Regions from separate parts of the Streptomyces sp. NPDC006430 genome, predicted to be linked through region 1. Evidence: riboswitches for the same ligand, from Rfam matches in the RefSeq annotation. Region 1 holds a riboswitch; the other holds the start of a gene.
The links. Region 1 has a riboswitch for cobalamin ahead of ABZZ20_RS14930 (energy-coupling factor ABC transporter permease). Riboswitches for the same ligand answer to the same signal wherever they lie in the genome.

Region 1 (5,513 bases):
CACCGGCATGAACTACCTCAGTGACCTGCCGTTCCTCACCCAGTCCAACTACTGGGGCCCCGTCGAGCGCGACCGCAGCAACGGCCAGAACGCGAACGGTGACGGACACACCATCAGCATCCGCGGCACCACCTACGCCAAGGGGCTCGGCACGCACGCCCCCAGCGACCTCTCCTTCAACCTCGGCAAAGCCTGCAAGAGCCTGGCGACCACTGTCGGAATGGACGACGAGGCCTACGGCAACGGCTCTGCGATCTTCCAGATCTACAGGGACGGCACCAAGGTCGCCGACAGCGGAAAACTCACCGGCAAGGACCCGGCCAAGAAGCTGACCGTCGACCTCACCGGTGCCACCACCCTGCGCCTGGTGGTCACCGACGCCGGCGACGGCACCAGCTGGGACCACGCCGACTGGGCCGACGCGAAGATCGCCTGCGGCAACGGTCCCGCCGCCGGCGCGCACCAGCTCTCCGACCTCACCTGGTCCTCCGCCAGCAACGGATGGGGCCAGGTCGAGAAGGACATGAGCAACGGCGACAACCAGGCCGGCGACGGACGCACCATCACCATCAAGGGAGCCACGTACGCCAAGGGGTTGGGGGTGAACGCGCCCAGTGAGGTGGTCTACTACCTCGGTGGCTCGTGCACCTCGCTCGCCACGGACGTCGGCATCGACGCCGAGGCGATGGGCCGCGGCACGGTCGCCTTCCAGATCTACAAGGACGGCACCAAGGTCGCCGACAGCGGTCTGATGAACGCCGCCTCCGGCGCCAAGCGGCTCACCGCCGACCTCGCCGGCGCCAACGAACTGCACCTCGTCGTCACCGACGGCGGCGACGGCAGCAACAGCGACCACGCCGACTGGGCGGGACCCGTTCTGACCTGCTGACACCCGACCACTCACCAGCACGGCGCGGTGCCGGACCCCCCGTCCGGCACCGCATTTCGTTGACGCCATCGGCGGCCCGAGCAGGATCCCCACCGGCCGGGCCTTCCACGCCGACCGGTCGTTTGCTCAGCGGTGCTCGGGGTTCGGGAAGTCGAAGCGGCAGCCGGCATCCCACTGCGAGCGCTGGTTGCCGTGCGCCGGAATGCCTCCCGAGCGTTTGAGCAGGGCGGCCAGGTGCATGAGGTTCCAGGACATGAAGGTCGTGTTCCGGTTGGTGAAGTCGTTCTCGGGACCGCCCGATCCGGGGTCGAGGTACGAGGGCCCGGGCCCGGCCTCGCCGATCCAGCCCGCGTCGGCCTGTGGCGGGATCGCGTAGCCGAGGTGCTGGAGGCTGTAGAGGACGTTCATGGCGCAGTGCTTCACGCCGTCCTCGTTGCCGGTGATCAGGGCGCCGCCGACCCGCCCGTAATAGGCGTACTGGCCGTGCTCGTTCAGGATCGAGGAGCAGGCGTAGAGCCGCTCGATGACCTGCTTCATGATGGAGCTGTTGTCGCCGAGCCAGATCGGTCCGCACAGCACGAGGATGTCGGCGTCCATGATCTGGCTGTACAGGACGGGCCACTGGTCGGTTTCCCAGCCGTGCTCGGTCATGTCCGGCCACACACCGGTGGCGATGTCGTGGTCGACGGCGCGGATCAGCGAGGTCCGGGTGCCGGCCGCCTCCATGACGGCGCGACTCCTGTCGATCAGGCCCTCGGTGTTGCTCGTCTCGGGCGAGCGTTTGAGGGTGCAGTTGACGTAGACGGCGCTCAGGTCTGAGTAGTCGTATGCGGAGGCCACGGCGCCAGCCTGTGCCCCACAGGTCGCGCCCGCCACCGGGACGCATCCGTCCGGGGGCCGGGCCGGGCCGAAGGGGTCGTCCCGGGTGGCCGGAACATCACGAAGCGGAATGCGAATCCCATATCGGGGGATGGGGTCGGGTTGTTACCGGTCCGCACGTCCGACTAGGGTCAGCGGGCCTTGGTGTTCGGGAAACCGGTGGGAAACCGGTGCGGCCCTCGCCACTGTGAACGGGAAGACTGACTCCACTCTCCCCCTGCCTCCGCCAGGGGGACCCCAGCGGGAAGCCACTGGGCGGCGCGGGAAGATCCGCATCGCCTGGGAAGGCGGAGTCAGGGCACCAGCACCCGTGAGCCAGGAGACCGGCCGGGGCGCGTTGTCCATCCACGAGGTGCTGGAGAGGTCTCCCCACTCATGCATATAGCCGAGGGGTTTCTGCCCCCCTTGCACGCGGCCGCCTGGGGCGCCGCGTCCGCTCCCTTCGTCGTCCACGGTGTCCGCGCCCTCACCCGCGAGGTGAAGGCCAATCCGGAGAGCACACTGCTACTCGGAGCGTCCGGAGCGTTCACGTTCGTCCTGTCCGCACTGAAGATTCCCTCGGTGACGGGCAGTTGCTCGCACCCCACCGGAACGGGGCTCGGCGCGATCCTGTTCCGGCCACCGATCATGGCGGTCCTCGGCACGATCACGCTGCTCTTCCAGGCACTGCTGCTGGCACACGGCGGACTGACCACCCTCGGCGCGAACGTCTTCTCGATGGCGATCGCCGGTCCTTGGGCGGGCTACGGGGTCTACCTGTTGCTGCGGCGCTTCGACGTCCCCCTGATGGTGACCGTGTTCTTCGGCGCCTTCTTCGCCGACCTGATCACCTACTGCGTGACCTCAGTGCAGCTGGCGCTGGCCTTCCCCGACCCGGGGAGCGGGTTCCTGGGTGCGCTCGCGAAGTTCGGCGGGATCTTCGCGGTCACGCAGCTCCCGCTCGCCGTGAGCGAGGGTCTGCTGACGGTGCTCGTGATGCGGCTGCTGATGCAGTCGAGCAAGTCGGACCTGGTCCGGCTGGGCGTGGCGAAGCTGAGCGGACGCAGCGGACAGAAGGCGGCGATCTGATGGGCACGAGCCGGAACGCGAAGATCAACGGCCTGTTGCTGTTCCTGGTGGCAGCGCTGGCCGTGCTGCCGCTCGCGCTGGGGCTGGGCGAGGGCGAGGAGGAGCCGTTCACCGGCGCGGACGCGCAGGCGGAGGCCGCCATCACGGAGCTCAAGCCCGACTACGAGCCGTGGTTCTCCCCTCTGTACGAGCCCCCGTCCGCCGAGATCGAATCAGCGCTGTTCGCCCTCCAGGCCGCGCTCGGTGCGGGCGTGCTCGCCTACTACTTCGGGCTGCGCGCGGGCCGCCGTCAAGGCGCCGCCGCCGCGGCGACGGCGGCTGCCGCTCCGGCCCCGACCCCGACCCCGACCTCGACCTCGGCCCCGGACGAAGCCGCGCCGTCCACGGGGTCGTAGCCCGTGCTACCGATCGACGTGGCGGCGCACAGCAGTCGCTGGCGGGGCCGCCACCCGCTGGAGAAGGCCCTGCTGGGGTTGGGGCTGACGGTCACCGCCGTGTGCCTGCCGCCCTGGCCGGGTGGACCCCTGGTCGCCGCGGCGACCCTCGCCGTGCTGCTGGGCCCGGCCGGCGTGGCCGGCCGACAGCTGTGGCGGGCCTTCCGGATCCCGTTGGGCTTCTGCTTCACCGGAGCGCTGCCGTTGCTGGTCGCGGTGGGCGGCCCGGCGGGTCCGCTCTCGCTGGCCCCGGACGGCCCCCGGCACGCCGCGGAACTACTCCTGCGGACCTCGGCGGCCTCCCTCGGCGTGCTGCTGTTCGCCTTCACCACACCGGTCTCGGACGTCCTGCCCCGGCTGGTCCGGGCCGGGGTTCCGGCGCCGGTGGTGGACGTGGCGCTGGTCATGTACCGCATCAGCTTCCTGCTACTGGACTCGATGGCCCAGGTCCGGCGCGCCCAGGCCGCCCGCCTGGGACAGGTCGGCCGAGCGGCGGTGTGGCGGTCGCTGGCCGGGCTCGCTGCGACGTCGTTCGTACGGGCCTTCGACCGCGCGGCGCGGCTCCAGGTGGGGCTCGCCGGGCGCGGCTACGACGGCGCGCTGCGGGTGCTCGTACCCGAGGCGGCCCTGTCGTGGCGGTTCCTGGCGGCGTCGGGGGCGCTGCTGGCGGCCCTGATCACGCTGACTCTCACCATGAAGGGGCTGTACCTGTGAACACGTTGGTGGAACTGGCCGGTGCCGGCTACGCGTACGAGGACGGTCCGGCGGTCCTCTCCGACGTGGACTTCGCCATCGCGGAGGGCCGGGCACTGGTCCTGCTGGGCCGCAACGGCAGCGGCAAGACCACCCTGATGAGGCTGCTGAGCGGGGGTCTGCGCCCCGGGTCCGGGGCACTGCGCCTCGACGGCGCGGCCGTGTCGTACGACCGGGCGGGCCTGACCCGCCTGCGCACGGCGGTGCAGCTGGTGGTCCAGGACCCGGACGACCAGCTCTTCGCCGCCTCGGTGGAACAGGACGTGTCCTTCGGCCCGATGAACCTGGGGCTCCCGGTGGACGAGGTCCGGGCCCGCGTGGACTCGGCGTTGGCGGCACTCGACATCACGGCGCTGCGGGACCGCCCGACGCACCTGCTCTCGTACGGTCAGCGCAAGCGCGCGGCCATCGCGGGCGCCGTGGCGATGGCTCCGCGGGTGCTGATCCTGGACGAGCCGACGGCTGGCCTGGACCCGGACGGGCAGGAGCGGCTCCTCGACGTCCTGGCCGGTCTCCGCTCCGCCGGCACCACGGTCGTCATGGCCACGCACGACGTCGACCTGGCGGTCCGCTGGGCCGACGACGCAGCGGTGCTGACTCCGTCGGGCATCCGCGTGGGCCCGGCGCAGGACCTGCTCTCGGACCCCGGCCTGCTGGCCTCGGCGGGCCTGCGCCAGGCATGGTCCCCGGCGGTGACCTCGTTCCTGCGCGCCCGTGCCCTGCTGGACGCGGACGCGGCGGGTCCGAAGACCCCGGAGGCGCTGTCCGCCTGGAGCTAGGGCCCGCCTTCGAATGACCGTCCGATGGTGGATCGCGGCTTCGGGATTCGCTGTCATGAACTGACCTACTCCGAACGGGAGTTGCCGGCTCCGCTGGTTTGCCGGTAGGCCCACGGCGTCCGGTGCGGTGCATCGCAAGGCGGGGGGCCACGGCTCGTGGTGGAGTCGATCTGGACCGTCTCCGTCGATGTCACCCGTGGCGTCGGCCCGGGCCTGGACAAAAGGGCGAGCCCGGGCGAACAGCCGGTCCGGGCTCCCCCAAACCTAGGATGGCCGCATGTCGCTGCCGCACGCCATCCTCACCGCCCTGCTTGAGAAACCCTCGTCCGGACTGGAGCTGACCCGGCGGTTCGACAAGTCGATCGGGTACTTCTGGTCCGCCACGCACCAGCAGATCTACCGCGAGCTCGGGCGGCTGGAGGAGGCCGGGCTGATCCGGGAGCTGCCCAGCCAGGTGCCCGTCCGGGGGCAGCGCAAGGAGTACGAGGTCCTGGCCGCCGGGAGCGCGGAGCTCGCGCGGTGGGTCGGCGAGAGTCAGGACCCGAAGGCCATCCGCGATCCGCTGCTGCTGCGGATCCGGGCGGCCGGCGTGGTGGGCCCGCAGGGGCTGGCCGGCGAACTGCGGCGCCATCTGGAGCTGCACCGGCGGCAGTTGGCGGTGTACGAGGCCATCGAGGAGAAGGACTTCCCACCGGAGCGGGATGGCGACGA
Region 2 (5,513 bases), on a different contig from region 1:
TGCGCATGCCGGTCTCGGCGACGCGGGCGCGCAGCGCGTCCCAGCGCTCAGGCCAGGCGCGCTCGGTCTCGTAGTGATCCGGGTGCAGGACACCGCGGGCCGTACGGGTCTGCGACCAGGCCGGAAGCGGGCCGTGGCGCTCGGCCAGGTCGCAGGAGGCCTCGTACGCCGCGAGCATGATGCGCTCGGCGATCTTGGTGGAGAGTGCCTTCGCCGCGGCGGAGTCGAAGGGCAGGCGCAGCTTGAAGAAGACGTCCTGGAGGCCCATCGCGCCCAGACCCACGGGGCGCCAGCGGGAGTTGGAGCGCCCGGCCTGCTCGGTCGGGTAGAAGTTGATGTCCACGACGCGGTCGAGGAAGGTCACCGCGGTGCGCACGGTCTCGTCGAGGCGCTCCCAGTCCATCTCACCCGTCTCGGTGAGGACGAAGGCGCCCAGGTTGACCGAGCCGAGGTTGCAGACGGCGGTCTCGCCGTCGTTGGTGACCTCCAGGATCTCGGTGCACAGGTTCGAGGAGTGCACCACCTTGCCCGGCTCGGCGGTCTGGTTCGCCGTGCGGTTGGAGGCGTCCTTGAAGGTCATCCAGCCCTGGCCGGTCTGCGCGAGAGTGCGCATCATCCGGCCGTACAGGTCGCGGGCGGGCATGGTCTTGCGTGCCAGGCCGTCCGCCTCGGCCTTGCGGTAGGCGGCGTCGAACTCGTCACCCCACAGGTCGACCAGCTCGGGTACGTCGGCCGGGGAGAACAGCGACCAGTCGGCGTCGGCGTTCACGCGGCGCATGAACTCGTCCGGCACCCAGTGCGCCAGGTTCAGGTTGTGCGTACGGCGCTGGTCCTCACCGGTGTTGTCGCGGAGCTCCAGGAACTCCTCGATGTCCGCGTGCCAGGTCTCCAGGTAGACGGCGGCGGCACCCTTGCGGCGGCCACCCTGGTTCACGGCGGCGACGGAGGCGTCGAGGGTCTTCAGGAACGGCACGATGCCGTTGGAGTGGCCGTTGGTGCCGCGGATCAGCGAACCGCGGGCGCGGATGCGCGAGTACGAGAGGCCGATGCCGCCGGCGTGCTTCGACAGGCGCGCGACCTGGTGGTAGCGGTCGTAGATCGAGTCGAGCTCGTCCAGCGGGGAGTCCAGCAGGTAGCAGGAGGACATCTGCGGGTGCCGGGTGCCGGAGTTGAAGAGCGTGGGGGAGGACGGCAGGTAGTCGAGGCGGCTCATCAGCCGGTACAGCGAGGCCACTTCCTCCACGGCCGGGATGCTGTCGTTCTCGGCGAGGCCGCAGGCCACGCGCAGCATGAAGTGCTGCGGGGTCTCGATGACCTGGCGGGTGATCGGGTGGCGCAGCAGGTAGCGGCTGTGCAGGGTGCGCAGGCCGAAGAAGCCGAAGCGGTCGTCGGCCCCCTCGGCGAGGGCGTGCTCGACCAGCGCGTTCAGACGGGTGGCGTGGGTGGCGACGAACTCGGCGGTGCGGTCGGCGATCAGCCCCTCGCGGTGGCCCACGGCGACGGACTCGGCGAACGAGGTGGCGCCCTGACCCGCGGCCTCGTCGGCCACGGCCAGCGTCAACAACCGGGCGGCGAGCCGGGAGTACGCAGGGTCCTCGGAGATCAGCCCGGCGGCGGCCTCGGTGGCCAGCCCGCGCAGCTCGGCCTCGTCCGCGGCGGCGCTGCGGCCGCGCAGCGCGGCGGCGGCGACCCGGCCGGGGTCGGTGTCGGGGAGGTCGGCGGTCAGCTCGGTGAGAGTACGCAGCAGCGCGGCCCCCGGGCCTTCGGTGGTGTCGCCAGAAGCGGACTCGGCGCGCGGTGCGGAAGGCGCGATGGTCACGGCGGGAGCTCTCCCTCGCTCGGCCCGGCCATCGGCGGAACGGGGCGCGGGCGGGCGCATGCGGGCGCGCGGGAACGCGACGTGCCACATGGCGTCCACCGGCCCAACCGCGAGGCCCGGACGTGTCTCCACCCGGTTCGGTCGAGCCGGGCGCACTGTCGGCAGGTCCTCGGACTTGCGGTGACACCGATCGGTGTACTTCATACCGTTGCGGGACAGTTCCGGATTCGCACCGGATTCCCCTGCGGCGAACAGCGAGCATGAGCATACATGTGGGGGCGGCCCGATGCGTGACCCCCCACATGTTGTGTCGGCCCCTTGCTGAGCGTGTCGTTACAGCTCCAGTCGGTACGTGAGCAGGGTCAACGCCGGGATCGGCGCCCAGTCCAGCTCCGGAGTGCGTACGAACCCCAGGCGGGCATATATCCGCTGGGCGCCGAGCATGGCGGGCTGGGTGGACAGCACCAGCGCCGTGACCCCGTCCAGGGCCCGCGCCCGGTCGATGCAGGCCCGCACCAGAGCCTCACCCACCCCTGCCCCGCGTGCCTCAGGAGACACCGCCAGCATGCGGAACTCGGCCTCGCCGGGGACTTGGGTGCGCTGAGAACGCCCGAGGGCCCCGCCGGTCGGCGGGGCCCTCGGGTGCGTCCGGGGCTCAACAGCAGCGGAAGCCCTCGCGGGGGTCCGCCTCGCGGGCGTCCGTGCGGGCGCGCTCGAAGGCGCGCCTCGTCAGGACCTCGGCCTCGGGGTCGTGTGCCCGGGCGTGGGCGACGTACCGGTCGTACGCCGCCTCGCCCGAGAACTCCCGTACGAAGAACCGCGCCTTCGTCAGCGCGGCGCGGACCGCGCTCACGCCACCGGCTCCTTCGTACGGCCGCCACCCGAGTCGAGTCCGGCGGCGGCGAGCTCCTCGCGCTCCTCGGGCGTCGGGATGAGTCCGGCCGGGGCGATGATCTTCGACTCGGTCCACGGGACCTCGGAGAGCCTGACCGACTCCGGGCTGCCGATCGCCTTGAAGCAGGTCCGGGCCGCGTCCAGCAGCACGACGATGATCAGGGCCGCGAACAGCGCCGACAGCACACCGTCGACCGTGGCGTTGGTGACGATGGTGTGCATCTCGCCCATGTTCTTGGCGGGCTTGAGCACCTTCCCGGCGTCGATGCCCTCCTGGTACTTGTCGCGCTGCGCGAAGAAGCCGACCTTCACGTCCTCGGAGAACACCTTCTGGTAGCTCGCCGTGAGCGTGACGGCCACGTCCCAGGCCAGCGGAACACCGGTCACCCAGGCCCACTTGAGCCGACCGGACTTCACGAGCAGCGTGGTGCAGACGGCCAGGGCCACCGCAGCGAGCAACTGGTTCGCGATCCCGAACAGCGGGAACAGCTGGTTGATGCCGCCCAGCGGGTCCTTGATGCCGACCCACAGGAAGTAGCCCCAGCCGCCGACGACGAGCGCGCTCGCCAGCCACACGCCCGGCTTCCAGCTGACGTCCTTGAAGGACTTGTGCACGTTGCCCAGGGTGTCCTGGAGCATGAACCGGCCGACCCGGGTGCCCGCGTCGAGGGTGGTCAGGATGAACAACGCCTCGAACATGATCGCGAAGTGGTACCAGAAGGCCTTCATCCCGGCCCCGCCGAGCACGGACGAGAAGATCTCCGACATTCCGAGTGCGAAGGTCGGAGCGCCACCCGTACGGGAGAGCAGACTGGCCTCCTCGACGTCCTTCGCGGCCTGCGTGAGGAACTCGGGCGAGATGGCGAAACCGAAGTTCGTCACCGCCTGCGAGGCCGTCTCGACCGTGGTGCCGATGACGCCGGCGGGGGAGTTGACCGCGAAGAACAGGCCGGGCTCGATGATGGTGGCCGCGATGATCGCCATGACGGCGACGAAGGACTCGGTCAGCATGGCGCCGTAGCCGATGACCCGGACCTGGGTCTCCTTCTGGATCATCTTCGGGGTGGTGCCCGAGGAGACCAGCGCGTGGAAGCCGGACAGTGCGCCGCAGGCGATCGTGATGAAGACGAAGGGGAACATCGACCCGGCGAAGACCGGGCCGTCCCCGCGGGCGGCGAAGTCGGTGACCGCGGGCATCTTCAGGGTCGGCATGGCGATGACCACGCCCAGGGCGAGCAGGGCGATGGTGCCCACCTTCATGAAGGTGGAGAGGTAGTCGCGGGGTGCGAGGAGCATCCACACCGGCAGCACCGAGGCGATGAACCCGTACGCGACCATCCAGAGGACCAGCGTCTCCTTCTCCAGGGTGAAGGTGCTCGCCAGAGAGGACTGCGCGACCCAGCCGCCCGCCACGATGGCGAGCAGCAGCAGCGCGACGCCGATGACGGAGATCTCGGTGACCCGGCCCGGTCGCAGCACGCGCAGGTAGAAGCCCATGAAGAGGGCGATCGGGATGGTCATGCCGATGGAGAAGACGCCCCAGGGGGAGTGCGCCAGCGCGTTGACGATGACCAGTGCGAGCACCGCCAGCAGGATGATCATGATGGCGAACACGGCGACCAGGGCGGCGGCTCCGCCGACGGGGCCGATCTCGTCCCGGGCCATCTGGCCGAGGGAACGCCCGTCGCGGCGGGTCGAGAAGAAGAGGGTGACCATGTCCTGGACGGCGCCCGCGAAGATGACGCCCGCGACGATCCAGATGGTGCCCGGCAGGTAGCCCATCTGGGCGGCGAGCACGGGACCGACCAGCGGGCCGGCGCCGGCGACGGCGGCGAAGTGGTGGCCGAAGAGCACCCGACGGTCGGTCGGGTGGAAGTCGACACCGTTGTCGAGGCGTTCGGCGGGGGTGGCCCGGGTCTTGTCGACCTTCAGGACCCGTTGGGCGATGAAGCGCGCGTAGAAGCGGTAGCCGATGGCGTACGAGCCCAGCGAGGCGGCGAGCAGCCAGGCGGCCGAGATCTCCTCACCGCGGGAGAGCGCCAGGATGCCCCAGCCGAGGGCCCCGATCAGGGCGACGAGCACCCAGACGGCAACGGACTTCGGGCTCATGCTCCCCGACACGGGTGGCGAGCCCGGCTCCGTGCCCGGACTCGCCGCGTTCCGTTCTGCGCCTGTTGCTTCCGGTTCCGGCATGATCCTCGTCCCCTCGTTGATCATCTGCGCGAGCGCAGGGAATCTACGGGGGCTACCCGGTGAACGTAAGCCCCCGTCCGTATAGCGGAACGAGAGTCAACTACGAATCAGACGGCGGGGCGCTGGAGTCGGGCGACGAACTTGTAACGATCGCCGCGGTACACCGACCGCACCCACTCGACGGGTTCGCCGTCGGCGTCCAGCGAGTGCCGCGAGAGCATCAGCATCGGCAGGCCGACGTCGGTGCCGAGCAGGCCGGCCTCGCGCGGGGTGGCCAGGGAGGTCTCGATCGTCTCCTCGGCCTCGGCGAGCCGGACGTCGTACACCTCGGCGAGGGCGGTGTAGAGGGACGTGTACTTGGCCAGCGACCGGCGCAGCGCGGGGAAGCGCTTGGCCGACAGGTGGGTGGTCTCGATGGCCATGGGCTCGCCGCTGGCCAGCCGCAGCCGCTCGATGCGCAGGACCCTCCCGCCCGTAGCGATCTTGAGTAGTCCGGCCAGGGTGTCGTCGGCCGTCACGTAGCCGATGTCGAGGAGCTGGGAGGTCGGTTCCAGCCCCTGGGCCCGCATGTCCTCGGTGTACGAGGAGAGTTGGAGCGGCTGGGAGA

Region 2: it holds a riboswitch for cobalamin, as region 1 does, so the genes downstream of both, ABZZ20_RS05110 (ribonucleoside-diphosphate reductase subunit alpha) here and ABZZ20_RS14930 (energy-coupling factor ABC transporter permease) in region 1, are expected to answer to the same signal.

The regions. Positions count from the first base shown of each region.
Region 1 is NZ_JBEXQA010000008.1:131,631-137,143, reverse strand. It holds partial or broken gene ABZZ20_RS14945 (NPCBM/NEW2 domain-containing protein) at 1-436, shown strand, start outside; gene ABZZ20_RS14940 (NPCBM/NEW2 domain-containing protein) at 428-889, shown strand; gene ABZZ20_RS14935 (flavodoxin family protein) at 1,016-1,729, opposite strand; cobalamin riboswitch at 1,861-2,115, shown strand; gene ABZZ20_RS14930 (energy-coupling factor ABC transporter permease) at 2,144-2,836, shown strand; gene ABZZ20_RS14925 (energy-coupling factor ABC transporter substrate-binding protein) at 2,836-3,231, shown strand; gene cbiQ (cobalt ECF transporter T component CbiQ) at 3,235-3,984, shown strand; gene ABZZ20_RS14915 (ATP-binding cassette domain-containing protein) at 3,981-4,802, shown strand; gene ABZZ20_RS14910 (PadR family transcriptional regulator) at 5,080-5,513, shown strand, end outside.
Region 2 is NZ_JBEXQA010000002.1:427,090-432,602, forward strand. It holds gene ABZZ20_RS05110 (ribonucleoside-diphosphate reductase subunit alpha) at 1-1,819, opposite strand, end outside; cobalamin riboswitch at 1,962-2,094, opposite strand; partial or broken gene ABZZ20_RS05115 (GNAT family N-acetyltransferase) at 2,153-2,407, opposite strand; gene ABZZ20_RS05120 (YbdD/YjiX family protein) at 2,475-2,672, opposite strand; gene ABZZ20_RS05125 (carbon starvation CstA family protein) at 2,669-4,822, opposite strand; gene ABZZ20_RS05130 (GntR family transcriptional regulator) at 5,014-5,513, opposite strand, start outside.